DNA from 2 places in the Bacillus sp. P4_D3 genome. Region 1 is predicted to be linked to the other one. Evidence: riboswitches for the same ligand, from Rfam matches in the RefSeq annotation. Region 1 holds a riboswitch; the other holds the start of a gene.
What was found. A riboswitch is a leader RNA that binds a small molecule or an ion and turns the genes downstream of it on or off. The one in region 1 is predicted to bind cyclic di-AMP.

Region 1 (9,835 bases):
TTATAAAGACAACTATTTAATATTTTTTATTACTGTAATCGTAAGTTCCTATTACTATTAAAAGTACCTTTGTAATCGTAAGTTTCCATTACTATCAAAATTACCTTTGCGAATCTCTTCTTGATAGTCATTATCCTCATTAGCATAATGCTCAGAGTATAGTCCTTTTGCACCAAAGGCGTTATATGCACCATTACTCACAGTAGCATTTAATGCTCTTCCAGATTCATGGGATCCTAATTTATCCGAAGCGCTTTCAATATATGAATTATTTCCATTTGAATTAATAAAAGAAATTGCTACTGAACAGCGAGATGCATTTTGATTCGTAGTCGTTTGAGCTCTGTAAGATAGTAGATTACCGCTTTTGTGACCACTTAAAGTTGGATAGAATGCACTTGTTGAGATTGATGTTGCTAATACTACTAAAGTTGTAATTGAAAAAACCTTTCCTTTCATTAACAATCACCTCATAAATTAAATAGTTTAGTAGCGCTACATCGTCATAATACCCTTCAAGCCAATTTTTCTCAATAATAAACCCATATGTTTTACAAACTCTTTAAACGCTTAAACATTAATACATTTTTAAAAAGTAACGTATAAGTAGCAATACAAAAAAGGCTGCAGAGAACTCCTTCTCCACAGCCTAATTATTATTTTTGCAAAAACGCCTGTAAATCTGCAAACTGTCTCTTCGCATCTTCATAGCCTTGCTCATATAGATTTTGTAATTTAGCCGTATCCTTTTCCATACGATCTACTTGAAGCGGCACTTCCGGGCGAATAACAAATAAATTACCAGCTTGTTCTTCTTTTTCAATGTAGTGAAGTGTTTCATTATACACTTCATAACGAGCTAGCATCGTGTTAACAAGGTTCGGGTATTTTTTATAAGCTTTCGTTGCAACCCAGCCAAATTTCGATTTTTTCTTTGCGTAACCATGGTTTCTCGTCAAAATAACGACTGATTTTTTAAATCCATCCTCCTGTGCTTTACGAACTGGAATCGGATCAGAAATCCCGCCATCTAACAATTGCTTACCACGGTAATTTACTACTGGTGCGATGAAAGGTAATGAACTAGACGCTTGTAATAAATTTAGCGCATCATCATTCGTTCCCTCTTTTTCAAAATAAACAGACTGTCCTGTTTCACAATCCGTTGTTCCTACAAGAAAGCGTTCGGGACTATTAAAGTATGTTTCAAAATCAAACGGCACATGCTTTTCTGGAATTTCATGAAAAATGAATTCCATATCAAATAACTGACGTTTTCTCCATAAGTTTTTATACGATAAATACTTCGGATGTGATACATAATCAATATTGACCGTTTTGTTTCTATTTCTTTGTCTGGAAAGATACGACGCTGCATGACAAGCACCAGCTGATACACCGACTACATATGGAAAATATAAATCTTGTTCCATAAAGTATTCTAGTATCCCACCAGTATATACACCACGCATACCGCCTCCTTCTAATACTAACCCCGTATTTTCAAGCATGTTATTCTCTCCTCTTTATATACATTGACTCTTTAATTATTCACTATGTTAAGTATCTTTTTCTATTATATATGAGTTCTTTCAGAAATTATATTCAAAAGGCTTGAAAAAAGAAAAATAGAGACTCCTGAACAATCCAGTCTCTATTTTAAGCTCTTTGATCAGCAACGATATGAATATCAATATACTTCGTTTGTCTCATAATTTCATTTACAATAGAACCTTTTCGTATTTCTTCCCACCGTGTTCTCGCCGATTGCCCAAGTAAAACTTGTGTCACCTGTAGTCTTTTCGCAACTTCAATAATAACGTCAGCTGGCTTTCTTCCTTTCGCTTCTTCTAATACAAAGCTCGCCTCAAATTGATTCGTTAGCGATTTCCACTCTTCAATTGTTTGCTTTTTCCCTGCTGAAAGGGAATCTATATTTTCCCTTTCTACATTTAAGACATACAATTCAGCGTTTAACCGATCAGCCATGCGCCAACCTCGCCGTATTAATTTCTCCGCTGTCGAACTATATTGCACACAAACGAGAATTTTTTCCTTCACGCCAATCGGTTCTATAACTGTTTGGCTAATTTTCTCATCCATATCATCTGCAACTTCTCGAAGTGATAATTCCCTTAGTGCCCCTAAATTATTAAGTGTAAAGAAATTTTGTAAGCTTTGTTGAATTTTTTCTTCCTTATATATCTTTCCATCTATTAATCTCTTCCTTAATACTTCCGGTGTTGCATCAACGAGTTGAATTTCATTTGCTTTTTGCAAAATAAAGTCTGGAATACGCTCTCTTACTTTTATATTCGTAATTTGAGCTACAATGTCATGAACACTTTCTAAATGTTGAATATTAAATGCTGATAATACGGATATGCCTGCTTCTAATAATTCTTGTACATCCATATAACGTTTCTTATTTTTAGATCCAGGAATATTACTATGCGCGAGTTCATCCACTACAACTACTTGCGGTGCACGCTTTATAATTCCTTCCACATCAAGCTCACAAAATAACTTTCCTTTATACTGTATTTCTTTTAAAGGGACTTTTTCTAAATCAGCAATCGCTTCTGCTGTCTCTTCCCTCCCATGTGTTTCAATTAAACCAATTACAATATCAATACCATCTTTTTTCATTTCTCTAGCATCATAGAGCATCTTATAACTTTTCCCTACCCCTGGTGCAGCCCCTACGTATAGCTTTAACTTCCCGCGATTTTGCTGACGAATATATTCTAGATACTCTTCTGGCGTCCGCCTTTGAAACGTCGGTTTATAATCATCCGCATACAAAATACTCACACCCTTTCTTTTGAAACAACGCTACCTCAATCCTTTAGATTGAGGTAGCGTTATTTCTATTTCATTAGTTTCTGTAATTCTAAATTTAACTTTAAGACATTCACGCGATCTTCTCCAAACAAGCCGAGCGCAGCGCCTTCCGTTTGATCCTTAATCAATTGATCTAGCTTTTCTTTCGGAATATTCGTTAATTTCGATATACGATCTACCTGTACAGAAGCCGCCTTTGGACTAATGTCAGGATCAAGCCCTGAACCTGAATTCGTCACTAAATCTATCGGTACTTCTGTAACTGGAACGGTTGGATTTTGTTTCTTCCAGTCTTCAATACTTTTCTCTACTCGTTTCTCTAAATCTGGATTAGACGGTGCATAGTTATTTGAACCGGATGCCTCTGCTTTATATTCTATACTAGAGACGCGTCCATGAAAATAACGTGGATCTGTGAAATTTTGACCGATTAATTTTGAACCAACTATTTCATCCTTATCATTATATATAAGACTTCCATCCGCATTATCCTTCATTACCGCTTGCGCAATACCAGTTACAATAAGCGGGTATACGAGGCCACACAAAACTAAAAATGTAAAAGTAATACGAATAATTGGTGATAGTATACTTTGTTTCTTCGCCATCTTTTTCCCCTCTTCCTTATATGAACAAGCCGACGATCATATCAATTACTTTAATTCCAATGAACGGAACGATAACCCCGCCAAGCCCGTAAATGAGTAAGTTTCGGCTAAGCAGCGCATTCGAACTCATCGGCTTATATGCAATACCTTTCATCGCTAGCGGAATGAGTAACGGAATAATAACCGCATTAAATATTAATGCTGATAAGATTGCTGAAAGCGGTGATGTTAATTTCATAATGTTTAATGCTTCCATTTGCGGAATCGCAAGTGTAAACATCGCTGGAATGATTGCGAAGTATTTCGCAATATCATTCGCAATACTAAACGTCGTTAACGCACCACGTGTCATTAACAATTGCTTACCGATTCCTACAACCTCAATAATTTTAGTTGGATTCGAATCTAAATCGATCATATTGGCCGCTTCTTTCGCAGCTGTGGTACCACTATTCATCGCCAATCCAACATCAGCTTGCGCTAACGCCGGGGCATCATTTGTACCATCACCTGTCATTGCTACAAGTTTCCCTTTATCTTGCTCTGCTTTAATAACCGCAATTTTATCTTCTGGTTTACACTCAGCAATGAATTCATCTACCCCTGCTTCTTTCGCAATTGTTGCTGCTGTTAATGGATTATCACCTGTACACATAACCGTTTTAATTCCCATTTGGCGCAATTGTTCAAAACGTTCACGCATACCAGGTTTTACTGTATCCTTTAAATAAATCAAACCGTAAATACGATCATCTACTGCAACTACAAGCGGTGTCCCGCCCTCTTTTGAAATTAAATCTGCTTTTTGATTCACATCTTTCGGAATTGTTCCACCTTGCGATTGAACCCATTCAATAACGGCACCGACAGCACCTTTTCTCACTTTCGTTCCGTCCTGTAAATCAACACCACTCATTCTCGTTTCTGCTTTAAACGGAACAAATTCACCTTGTTCTGCAAGTTCTCTATTATATGATATAGATTTCGTTTGTACATATTCTATAACTGATCGACCTTCTGGCGTTTCGTCTAAAACTGAGCTAATTGCAGCCCATTTTCCTACTTGCTCAATCGTTTCATTTCCTACAGGTAGCAGTGTATGTGCCATCCGGTTCCCGAAAGTAATCGTACCTGTTTTATCTAAAATAATTGTATTAATATCACCCGCAGCTTCTACTGCTTTCCCTGACATTGCTAGCACATTAAATTTTGTCACACGGTCCATCCCAGCAATACCAATCGCTGATAATAACCCACCAATTGTCGTTGGAATTAAACAAACTAACAACGCTACAAGTACAGCTGTTTCAATTTGAAACCCTAAATAATTTGTGAAAATCGGCAACGTCACAACAACGATTAAGAAAATAAGAGTTAAACTCGTTAATACTGTATTTAAAGCAATCTCATTCGGCGTTTTTTGACGAGCAGCGCCTTCTACTAATGAAATCATTTTATCAATAAATGATTCACCAGGATTGCTCGTAATTATAATTGTAATCTCATCACTTACGACCATCGTTCCGCCTGTTACGGAACAAAAATCACCGCCCGCCTCTTTTATTACAGGAGCTGATTCCCCTGTAATTGCAGATTCATCTACAGACGCTAATCCTTTAATTACTTCACCATCATTCGGAATCATTTCTCCTTGTTTTACAATAACAACGTCACCTTTTCTCAGATCAGTTGCTGAAACTTGAACAATATCTCCATTTTCTTTTACAACATTTGCAAACACATCTTTCTTCGATTGTTTTAAAGAATCTGCTTGTGCTTTACCACGACCTTCAGCTAACGCTTCTGCAAAGTTAGCAAATAAAACTGTAAATAATAGAATGAGAGAAACTGTTATATTAAACCATCCTGGTACACTATTAGAACTACTTGGAAGAAAGGATAAAATGAACGTAATTATAAAGCCAATTTCCACAATGAACATAATCGGATTCTTTATCATTACTTTCGGATTCAATTTCGCAAAGGATTGTTTCATCGCATGCGTCACGATATCACGATCCAACGTTTTCGCTTGTCTAACCTCATCTTCCACAGCATGTATTTGTGACTGATTTATTTGTTTTTCTTTTACCACTACCGGTCTCATCATTTACCCTCCATTACTTCAATGTAAGAAATTCTGCAATTGGGCCGAGTACTAACATCGGGAAGAATGTTAACGCACCAACAATTACAATCGTTCCGATAAAGATCCCTCCAAATAAACCATTATCTGTACGGAACGTTCCGACTGTTTCTGGCACTACCGTCTTCTCTTTCAATGAAGCTGCCACAGCTAACATTGTAATTAAGCTGAAATAGCGCCCTAAAAACATAACTAAACCAGTTGTAATATTCCAAAACGGTGTATTATCTGCTAATCCTTCAAATCCTGATCCATTATTCGCAGCTGACGATGTATACTCATATACAACTTGCGTTAAACCGTGGAAACCTGAATGAGAAATTGCATCCGTCCCTAAATTTGTTGAAAGAGCTAATGCTGAAAACCCTAAAATAAGTAATGGATGAAATAATATCGTTACCGCAATTAATTTCATTTCCTTACCTTCAATTTTCTTACCTAAAAACTCTGGTGTCCGTCCAACCATTAACCCAGATATAAAGACTGCAATAATTGCATACATAATAATGTTAACAAAGCCTGCTCCAACACCACCGTATACTGTATTTAACATCATATTTACGAGTGGTACTAAACCACCAATTGGTGTTAATGTATCATGCATCGTATTAACTGCTCCTGTTTCAGCAGCTGTCGTTACTGTTGCGTATAGTGAAGAAAATACTGTTCCAAATCGTACTTCTTTTCCTTCTGTACTTCCTTGTACATGTTCAATACCCATTCCATTTAACGCTGGATTCCCATTTAATTCCGCTGTAGTAATCGTTATAAACCCTAGTAAAAACACCATAAATAGTGAAACGAAAAGGATACGTCCTTGTTTTTTATTTCCTACCATTCGTCCGTACGTAAATGGTAGTGCTGTTGGCAATAACATCATAAGCATCATTTGTAAAATATTACTCATTTGTCCTGGATTTTCGAAAGGATGTGTAGAATTTGCCCCGAAAAATCCACCGCCGTTATTTCCAAGTTCCTTAATGGAAACGAATGATGCAACTGGACCACGCAAAATACTTTGCTTCGCACCATCAATTGTTTGTGCTGTAACTGCCCCGTCTAACGTTTGTGGTACACCAAGTGCGACAAAGACTAGCGCTGCAATAAATGCGATAGGAAGAAAAACTCTCGTTAATGCTCTCGTAAAATCAACGAAAAAGTTACCGAGTTCTTTTCCAGCGAGTCCTCTAATAAAAGCCATAACAAGTGCTAACGTCGTTGCTGGTGCCGCAAACATTAAAAATGTAATCCCGATTAATTGTGATAAATAAGATAAACCATTTTCACCGCTATAATGCTGTAAGTTTGTATCAGCCATAAAACTAATCGCTGTATTAAAAGCCAGCGTAGGCTCCATTCCTTCAATATGTGCTGGATTTAGCGGCAGCACACCTTGTAATCTGAAAATGAAATATACGACAACAATCATGAATCCATTGAGTAAAACTAATGATAATGCGTACTGTTTCCACGTTTGATTGTATGCTTTTACACCCGTAATTTTAAAAATAAGTTTTTCAAAAGGCCCGAATACTTTATCTAGCGTTTTGCTACCTTGAAAGGCTTTCTCTAAATAAATCCCCGTTGGCTTTGCTACTAAAATAAACAAGAGCATTGTAATAACGACTGCAACCCAAATCATAATGAATGATTCCCCCTAATTAAAACTTTTCTGGATTTAATAATGCGTACACTAAGTACACCGTAATCGCTGCAACAATAACCGATAAGGCAATCATCATGATTGCTTCCCTTCTTTCACAACTTTATCTGACCAACTTGCAAGACTTGCCATCGATGCGACTAACCCAACAAAAATCCCGATCATTACAACATCTAACATAACTACCCCTCGCTTTTTGTTAAAATTTACCATATAGTTATCAAAAAAAGAACACTAAGCTCCACTTAGTGTTCGAAACGAACAACACAAAGTAAACCTCCTCTCTAAACGCTTACGAGGTTAGCTGTCGGATTCGGGCCTAAAGAGTAGCCCTACTTTCAAAATTGAAAGATTCACCCCAAGTGACGATGCACAAAATTGGTTCCCCCGCTCCATTTCTGGAACTCAGCGATTTTAGGTTTTTTTGGAAATTTCATAAATGATTTATGAGAGTAAATATACTCCTCTATATTTAACTTGTAAAGAGGCAAATTACTAAAAAAAAGAAAATATTCCGTCGTTTAAGCGTTTACATTACGTGTTATTAATATTCTTTCATCTGTTTTCTTGTCTTTTCTTTCTTTTTCATAAAAATAATCCTTTAAATATGAAATAAAAAGAGCGAATTACATGAAGTGCATAGCTTGTTGCACTCAGTATTCGCTCTTTTTTCATTCAACCTTTATTCTCCTCGTAAAAATGCACGTAAATTTCTTCCCCGAATATAAACTTGCGACAGTTCTGCATGTAGCTGCTCATATTCGATAATATCTGTTTTTAAATATAAGGCATCTTTCGATGGCAATATTATATATGGCCTTGGAAAAATAGGATCGAGCGCCACCAATTCTTGAACTCGCTCTACCGATGCCACCCAACGATTCGCTATATCTCCTAGTAACAATACCTTCATCTTCGTTTCCCCCGCTCTATTCAAAAAATAAAAAAGAAATATTATCACAGTTCGTAAACACTACAAATTTAGCTCCAATTGTTTCATAGAGCCTGGCTGGATAGCGTTTATTCTTTGTAACAACAGTAATAGGCGCTTGAAAAGAGAAACGAATGCGTTCTGTGAAAAAGCTAACTATCGGAAGCTCATCTCCTAATAAAATTACTTTCTTAATCCGCTCGCAAATACTAGTAAAATCCTGCTCCTTATTACAGCTATAAGTCGAATCAAATCCACAATTCCTAACTTCAGCTGCTATCTCTTCATTTGCTGTAAAAATAATTAACTCATGCTGAAATGCTACTAGCTCTCTTAAACTCTTTATCTTATTTTCTTCTCCAACACAAATAAGCATTAATTCCATGTACCTCATCCTCCTTAGCATAAAAGAACTCAAACATAGATTGATATTCTCCTATACTAATCAGACCGACGAAGTGATATATCCATCATGGCACCGCCCTCTCTCAAGACGCTTACGAAGTTAGCTGTCGGATTCGGACTTTGAGAGTAGCCCTACTTTCAAAATTGAAAGATTCACCCCTAGTGACAACGCACAAATTGGTTCCTCCGCTCCATAAATTTGGACTCAGCATATTACAAAAATGTATTCTGGCTGATATATTACTCCTGTGTTTGGAAAAAGTAAACAGAAAAAAGCCAGTTGTAAAACTGGCTTTTCCATTCTTTATGCTTATGCTTTATTCAATTTGTACGCAAAATGATTCGTCGGCCCATGACCACTTCCAATATTCAACGGCTCTTCAATCGCTATACTAATAAATCGTTTTGCCTCTTGAACTGCCTCTTCAATTGAATACCCTTTAGCAAGTCCTGCTGTAACTGCAGACGCAAATGTACATCCGCTTCCGTGCGTTTGCTTCGAAGGAATTCGTTCACTTCTAAATTCAATAAACTCTTCTCCATCAAAGAGTAAATCAATTACTTCATTACCTTGATATTCTGCATGTCCGCCCTTCATAAGCACATATTTAGCACCTAATTCGTGCAATACTTTCGCAGCTTCTTTACTATCTTCTATATTTTGAATCTCCATCCCAGTTAACACTTCTGCTTCCGGAACATTCGGTGTTACAACAGTTGCTACTGGTAATAAATATTCCTTTAATGCTTGTACTGCTTCTTGTTGTAATAATGATGCTCCGCCTTTTGCAATCATAACAGGATCTAGTACAATATTATTCCAGCCAAATTTCTTAATATGTTCTGCAACGATTTGAATAATTTCACTACTAAATAGCATCCCTAGTTTCACAGCATCTGGTGTTAAATCTGTACCAATTGAATTCAACTGTTCCGTAATTCCTTCTAAAGAAACAGGATATACCCCTTGAACGCCAAGCGTATTTTGAGCAGTAATTGCTGTAATAGCCGTCATTCCATACACACCAAGCTCTTGGAATGTTTTTAAATCTGCTTGAATTCCAGCGCCGCCTCCGCTATCAGATCCTGCAATCGTTAAAGCTTTATTCACTTTCATCCCACTCATCCTTTTCTATCCAAAATAGCGATGATAAATTGTTTTCGCTTCACTTATATCTTTCGTTCCATGCACAAGTACACGACCATCTTTGAAAGCAACTAATCTCTTTTCTTCAACA
Region 2 (4,483 bases), on a different contig from region 1:
AAGGTCTGACTCTTTGTTTATGGATAATAGAGTTTGTACATACATTCGCTGGTCTTCAAAGAAAGGGAATGTTTGAAAGTAAGAACTCCGCAATCTCTTGTTCTCAAAGAAGTCTGTTAAACCATGAAATAAATCACCGAATATAAGTTTTTCTACTTGTGAATATTTTTTTCCATCACATTCAATACAAATAGTCTCAGTCGTATCACTTTTAGTTTCAAGTACACGGAAGCGAGCCGCGAATTCAATCGCTTCTGATAATGTCATGTTAGGAGCGGTTTTTATTTCTGTCCGAATTGTTAAGAACCCAAGCTCATAAGGACAAAGTGTTACATCAATAGAATGTATCTTGAATGGAACGGAAATAAGGTTAGTTGTTAAATGTCCATTTAAATTAAGGTCTTTAGAATAGCGCTGTAATCCTTTTTGATGTTCTGAATGAGGAAAGAGAATTTTATTTGTAAAGGAAAGATAGTATGCTTCCATATTTTGATGTGAAACTTGAAATTTCCCGTAATATGTATTTTCATCTTCAAGATGATCGAGTCGAAAAGGTCGAAAATCATTTTTTTGTAAGAAAGGGAACATATTTTGTTCATATCCAGTTTTAAACGAAAACGGGAATATAAATTGAAATATAGCTGTTGTTACATCTTTTTCCTCGATTGTTTGTATTGCCTCCATTTACATTGTTTCCTTTCCGTATAAGCTATAGAAACAACATGCCCAATTTTTCTTGAAAATAACCTCTCTTGTTCATTAGATTAAGAATGAAAATTCAGCTTATTTAACAAAGGACATGTATAATGTTATGTATACTAAAATTAGTATAATTGTGTTAGAAAAAGGGGGATGTTGTATGCGTATTTTAGTATTAGGAGCTGGGGGCGTTGGCGGATTTTTCGGTGGCCGATTAGTAGAAAAGGGAGAAGATGTTACATTTCTCGTTCGCAGCAAAAGAAAACAGCAATTAGAAGAAAAAGGCCTTGTTATTCGTAGTGTTAATGGAGATTTTTCATTTCAACCGAAATTGGTAACGAAAGAAGATAGAACGACTCCATTTGATGTGATTTTATTTTCAACAAAAGCGTATCATTTACACGAGGCGACCATAGATTTAAAGCCGTTTGTAGGTAAAAATACTGTAATAATCCCATTGTTAAATGGTATCGCTCATTTATCACTATTACAAAAGGAATTAGGTGAAGAGAAAGTAATTGGCGGTCTATGCTTTATCGAGACGACATTAAACGATCAGGGAGAAATTGTACAAACGAGTGCTGCCAACAGACTTGTATTTGGGGAAATTAAGTCTCAAGATTCAGAGAGAATAAAGCTTATTTCTAAAACATTTGCAGATACAAAAGCTAGTTTTGTTTTAAGTGAAAATATTGTGCAAGATATGTGGCATAAATATTTATTTATCACCGTAATGTCAGGTGTGACAACATTAATGCGTGCGCCGATAGGACCGATTCGTGAGAGTGATGGAGGCCGAGAATTTATTAGGAACTTATTTGAAGAATCAGTGCAAATCATGAAATCTATGGGGGCTCCAGTTAAGGAGAATATAGCCCAGGAACATATGAAAACGATTGATAAAATTTCGTATGATATGAAGTCATCGATGCAACGGGATATGGAAAAAGGTTCGCTCATTGAAGGGAAGCATTTACAAGGATACTTATTGAAATTAGCAGAGGAAATGTCTATAGATGTGCCTTTATTAAGTGTTGTGTATCAAAATTTAAAGGTGTATGAAAAAATGATTTTTACTAAAGAAATGGTATGAAAAAGAGTAAAGGATAGCAAAATATAAATGTTGCTATCCTTTTTTTGTTTCTTTTTGACAATTTATTCGTTTCTTTTCGGTTTATCTGTCGTATTTCGTTCTCTTTCACGTTTACCATATAGCTGATTAATTTCATTTGCTACTGCATCTAAATAGGAATCGGAAAAAAGTGGCTTCTTTTCTTTAGACATACGGGTCTCCTTTGTGGATTTTTAGTATTCATTATGTATATTTTTCGGTGGATTATGCGCAATCGTTTTAATTTTTTTCTTTTTTAAAATTTTTGTTTACTTTTTGAAAATAAAGGAGTATTATAATCCACAGTTTCAATTTTCTAAATCGCTGAAGCCGCATGGTGCGGGGGACCCGTTCTTATGGATTAGTACATAATCCAATGGGGTGAATCCTTGAAAAAGGTAGGGCTACTCATAGGCCCGAATCCGACAGCTAACCTCGTAAGCGTTATATTGAGAAGGAAGGTGGAGCTTGTGCGACAAAAAAAATAATGTCTACAAGTCTATTTCGTTATGGCTTGTAGACATTTTTGTTTTCTGAAGAAATAGTTTATCGCTGTAACTAGCAGAATCGTTCGTACAAAATTATTGGAGAGTGGACAGCATTGGTTTCATCTATTAAAAGATTTTTAATTGGAAGACCGTTAAAATCAACTGAGTTAGGAGAGCAAAAACTTAATAAAACGAAGGCGCTAGCCATTTTATCTTCTGACGCATTGTCATCGGTCGCATACGGACCAGAGCAAATATTAATTGCACTAGCAGGTCTTGGAGCAATAGCTTATTGGTATTCCATTCCGATAGCTGTTGGGGTATTAGTATTATTGACAGCTCTTATTTTATCTTATCGACAAATTATTTTTGCTTACCCTCATGGCGGCGGAGCATATGTTGTATCAAAAGAAAATTTAGGGATGAATCCGGGATTAATAGCTGGAGGATCTTTATTAGTCGATTACATTTTAACTGTTGCAGTAAGTGTGTCCGCAGGTACAGATGCACTCACATCAGCTTTTCCTAGTTTACATGCACATAATGTAATCATTGCGATTATATTTGTCATATTGATTACCATCTTAAATTTAAGAGGCGTAACGGAATCAGCTTCCGTTTTAGCATATCCGGTTTATTTATTCGTTGTAGCATTATTTATATTAATTGGTGTAGGAATATATAATATTTTGACTGGTCACGTTTCACCCACGCTGCATTCGCCAATTGGAACACCAGTTGCGGGAATTAGTTTGTTCTTACTGTTACGAGCATTTGCTTCAGGAAGCTCTGCTTTAACGGGTGTTGAGGCGATATCTAACGCAATTCCAAACTTTAAAGATCCTGCACCTAACAATGCAGCGAAAACATTGCTTGCAATGGGTGCATTACTTGCAGTTTTATTTTCTGGAATTGTCTTTTTAGCTTATTATTACGGAATTAATCCAAGTAAGGAAGTAACAGTCGTTTCACAAATTGCTGAACAAACTTTTGGACGTAATTTCATGTACTATTTCATACAAGGTACAACAGCTTTAATATTAATTCTTGCGGCTAACACAGGTTATTCTGCATTTCCACTATTAGCGGTTAATCTTGCAAAAGATAAGTTCATACCGAGAATGTTTACGATTAGAGGAGACCGCCTAGGTTATTCAAACGGTATTATTATACTTGGGATTTCTTCGATTATTTTAATTGTAGCTTTTCAGGGGAAAACAGAACACTTGATTCCGCTATATGCAGTAGGGGTATTTATTCCGTTTACACTTTCTCAAACTGGAATGGTACTAAAATGGCTTCGTGAAAAGCCTGAAGGATGGGCTTTAAGATTAACGGTTAATTTAATTGGTGCAGTCATTAGTTTTATCGTTATGAGCATGTTCTTTTTAACTAAGTTCGCACAAGTTTGGTCAATCCTTATTTTCTTACCTTTTATTATCTTCTTGTTCCATCGAATTAAGAAGCATTATGATGCAGTGGGCGATCAATTAAGTTTAAAAACTTGTGAACCACTTGTTCCGATTGAAGGGAATGTAATTGTCGTTCCTGTAGCTGGTATGACTCATGTAGTAGAAAATTCATTGAACTATGCTAAGGCTCTTTCTGCAGATCAAGTTATCGCTGTATATGTTGCTTTTGACAGAGAAGAGGAAAAGAAATTTGAAGAGAAATGGGAGAAGTGGCAACCTGAAGTAAGGCTTGTTACATTACATTCTCATTATAGAAGCATTATTCAGCCGCTTACAAAATTTATTGACACAGTGCAATATAAAGCGAGTGAATCAAATTACCGAGTTACGGTCGTTATACCACAGTTTATTCCGAAAAAAGGTTGGCATAACATTCTTCATAATCAGTCTAGTTTACTCATTCGTGCGTATTTACTCTATAAAAGAAATGTTGTTATTACGACAGTTCCATATCATTTGAAAAAGTAATAAGATTTTTTAAGGATAGCTTCACGAAAGTGAAGCTATCCTTTTTGTGTATATGCTATGCATAATTGCATATAGGCCTTAAAGTTATATTGATATAATGTAATCACTTATGAGTAAACAGTGTTTTTTGTTGTGATATATGGATATTTTAATGGAGGAAGTTAAGTGGATTTTATTTTGGAATAAGGACATGAGGTCTTGAAAATAAAGGGAATTAAAATACTTCTTTACGATAGATGAATAGC

Region 2: another riboswitch for cyclic di-AMP. It lies ahead of AC1DTM_RS14655 (APC family permease); the one in region 1 lies ahead of AC1DTM_RS08375 (hypothetical protein).

What each region holds. Positions count from the first base shown of each region.
Region 1 covers NZ_JBFUIN010000038.1:11,540-21,374, reverse strand. Annotated here, with positions in the region: gene AC1DTM_RS08420 (hypothetical protein) at 58-459, opposite strand; gene AC1DTM_RS08415 (patatin-like phospholipase family protein) at 657-1,511, opposite strand; gene kdpDN (KdpD-like non-kinase potassium sensor) at 1,660-2,814, opposite strand; gene kdpC (K(+)-transporting ATPase subunit C) at 2,871-3,452, opposite strand; gene kdpB (potassium-transporting ATPase subunit KdpB) at 3,469-5,559, opposite strand; gene kdpA (potassium-transporting ATPase subunit KdpA) at 5,573-7,240, opposite strand; gene kdpF (K(+)-transporting ATPase subunit F) at 7,260-7,340, opposite strand; gene AC1DTM_RS08385 (SipW-dependent-type signal peptide-containing protein) at 7,337-7,441, opposite strand; cyclic di-AMP (ydaO/yuaA leader) riboswitch at 7,537-7,682, opposite strand; gene AC1DTM_RS08380 (hypothetical protein) at 7,944-8,174, opposite strand; gene AC1DTM_RS08375 (hypothetical protein) at 8,191-8,577, opposite strand; cyclic di-AMP (ydaO/yuaA leader) riboswitch at 8,671-8,818, opposite strand; gene thiD (bifunctional hydroxymethylpyrimidine kinase/phosphomethylpyrimidine kinase) at 8,908-9,723, opposite strand; gene AC1DTM_RS08365 (thiazole biosynthesis adenylyltransferase ThiF) at 9,730-9,835, opposite strand, start outside.
Region 2 covers NZ_JBFUIN010000136.1:139-4,621, forward strand. Annotated here, with positions in the region: partial or broken gene AC1DTM_RS14640 (hypothetical protein) at 1-684, opposite strand, end outside; gene panE (2-dehydropantoate 2-reductase) at 860-1,792, shown strand; gene AC1DTM_RS14650 (hypothetical protein) at 1,855-1,983, opposite strand; cyclic di-AMP (ydaO/yuaA leader) riboswitch at 2,123-2,269, shown strand; gene AC1DTM_RS14655 (APC family permease) at 2,412-4,238, shown strand.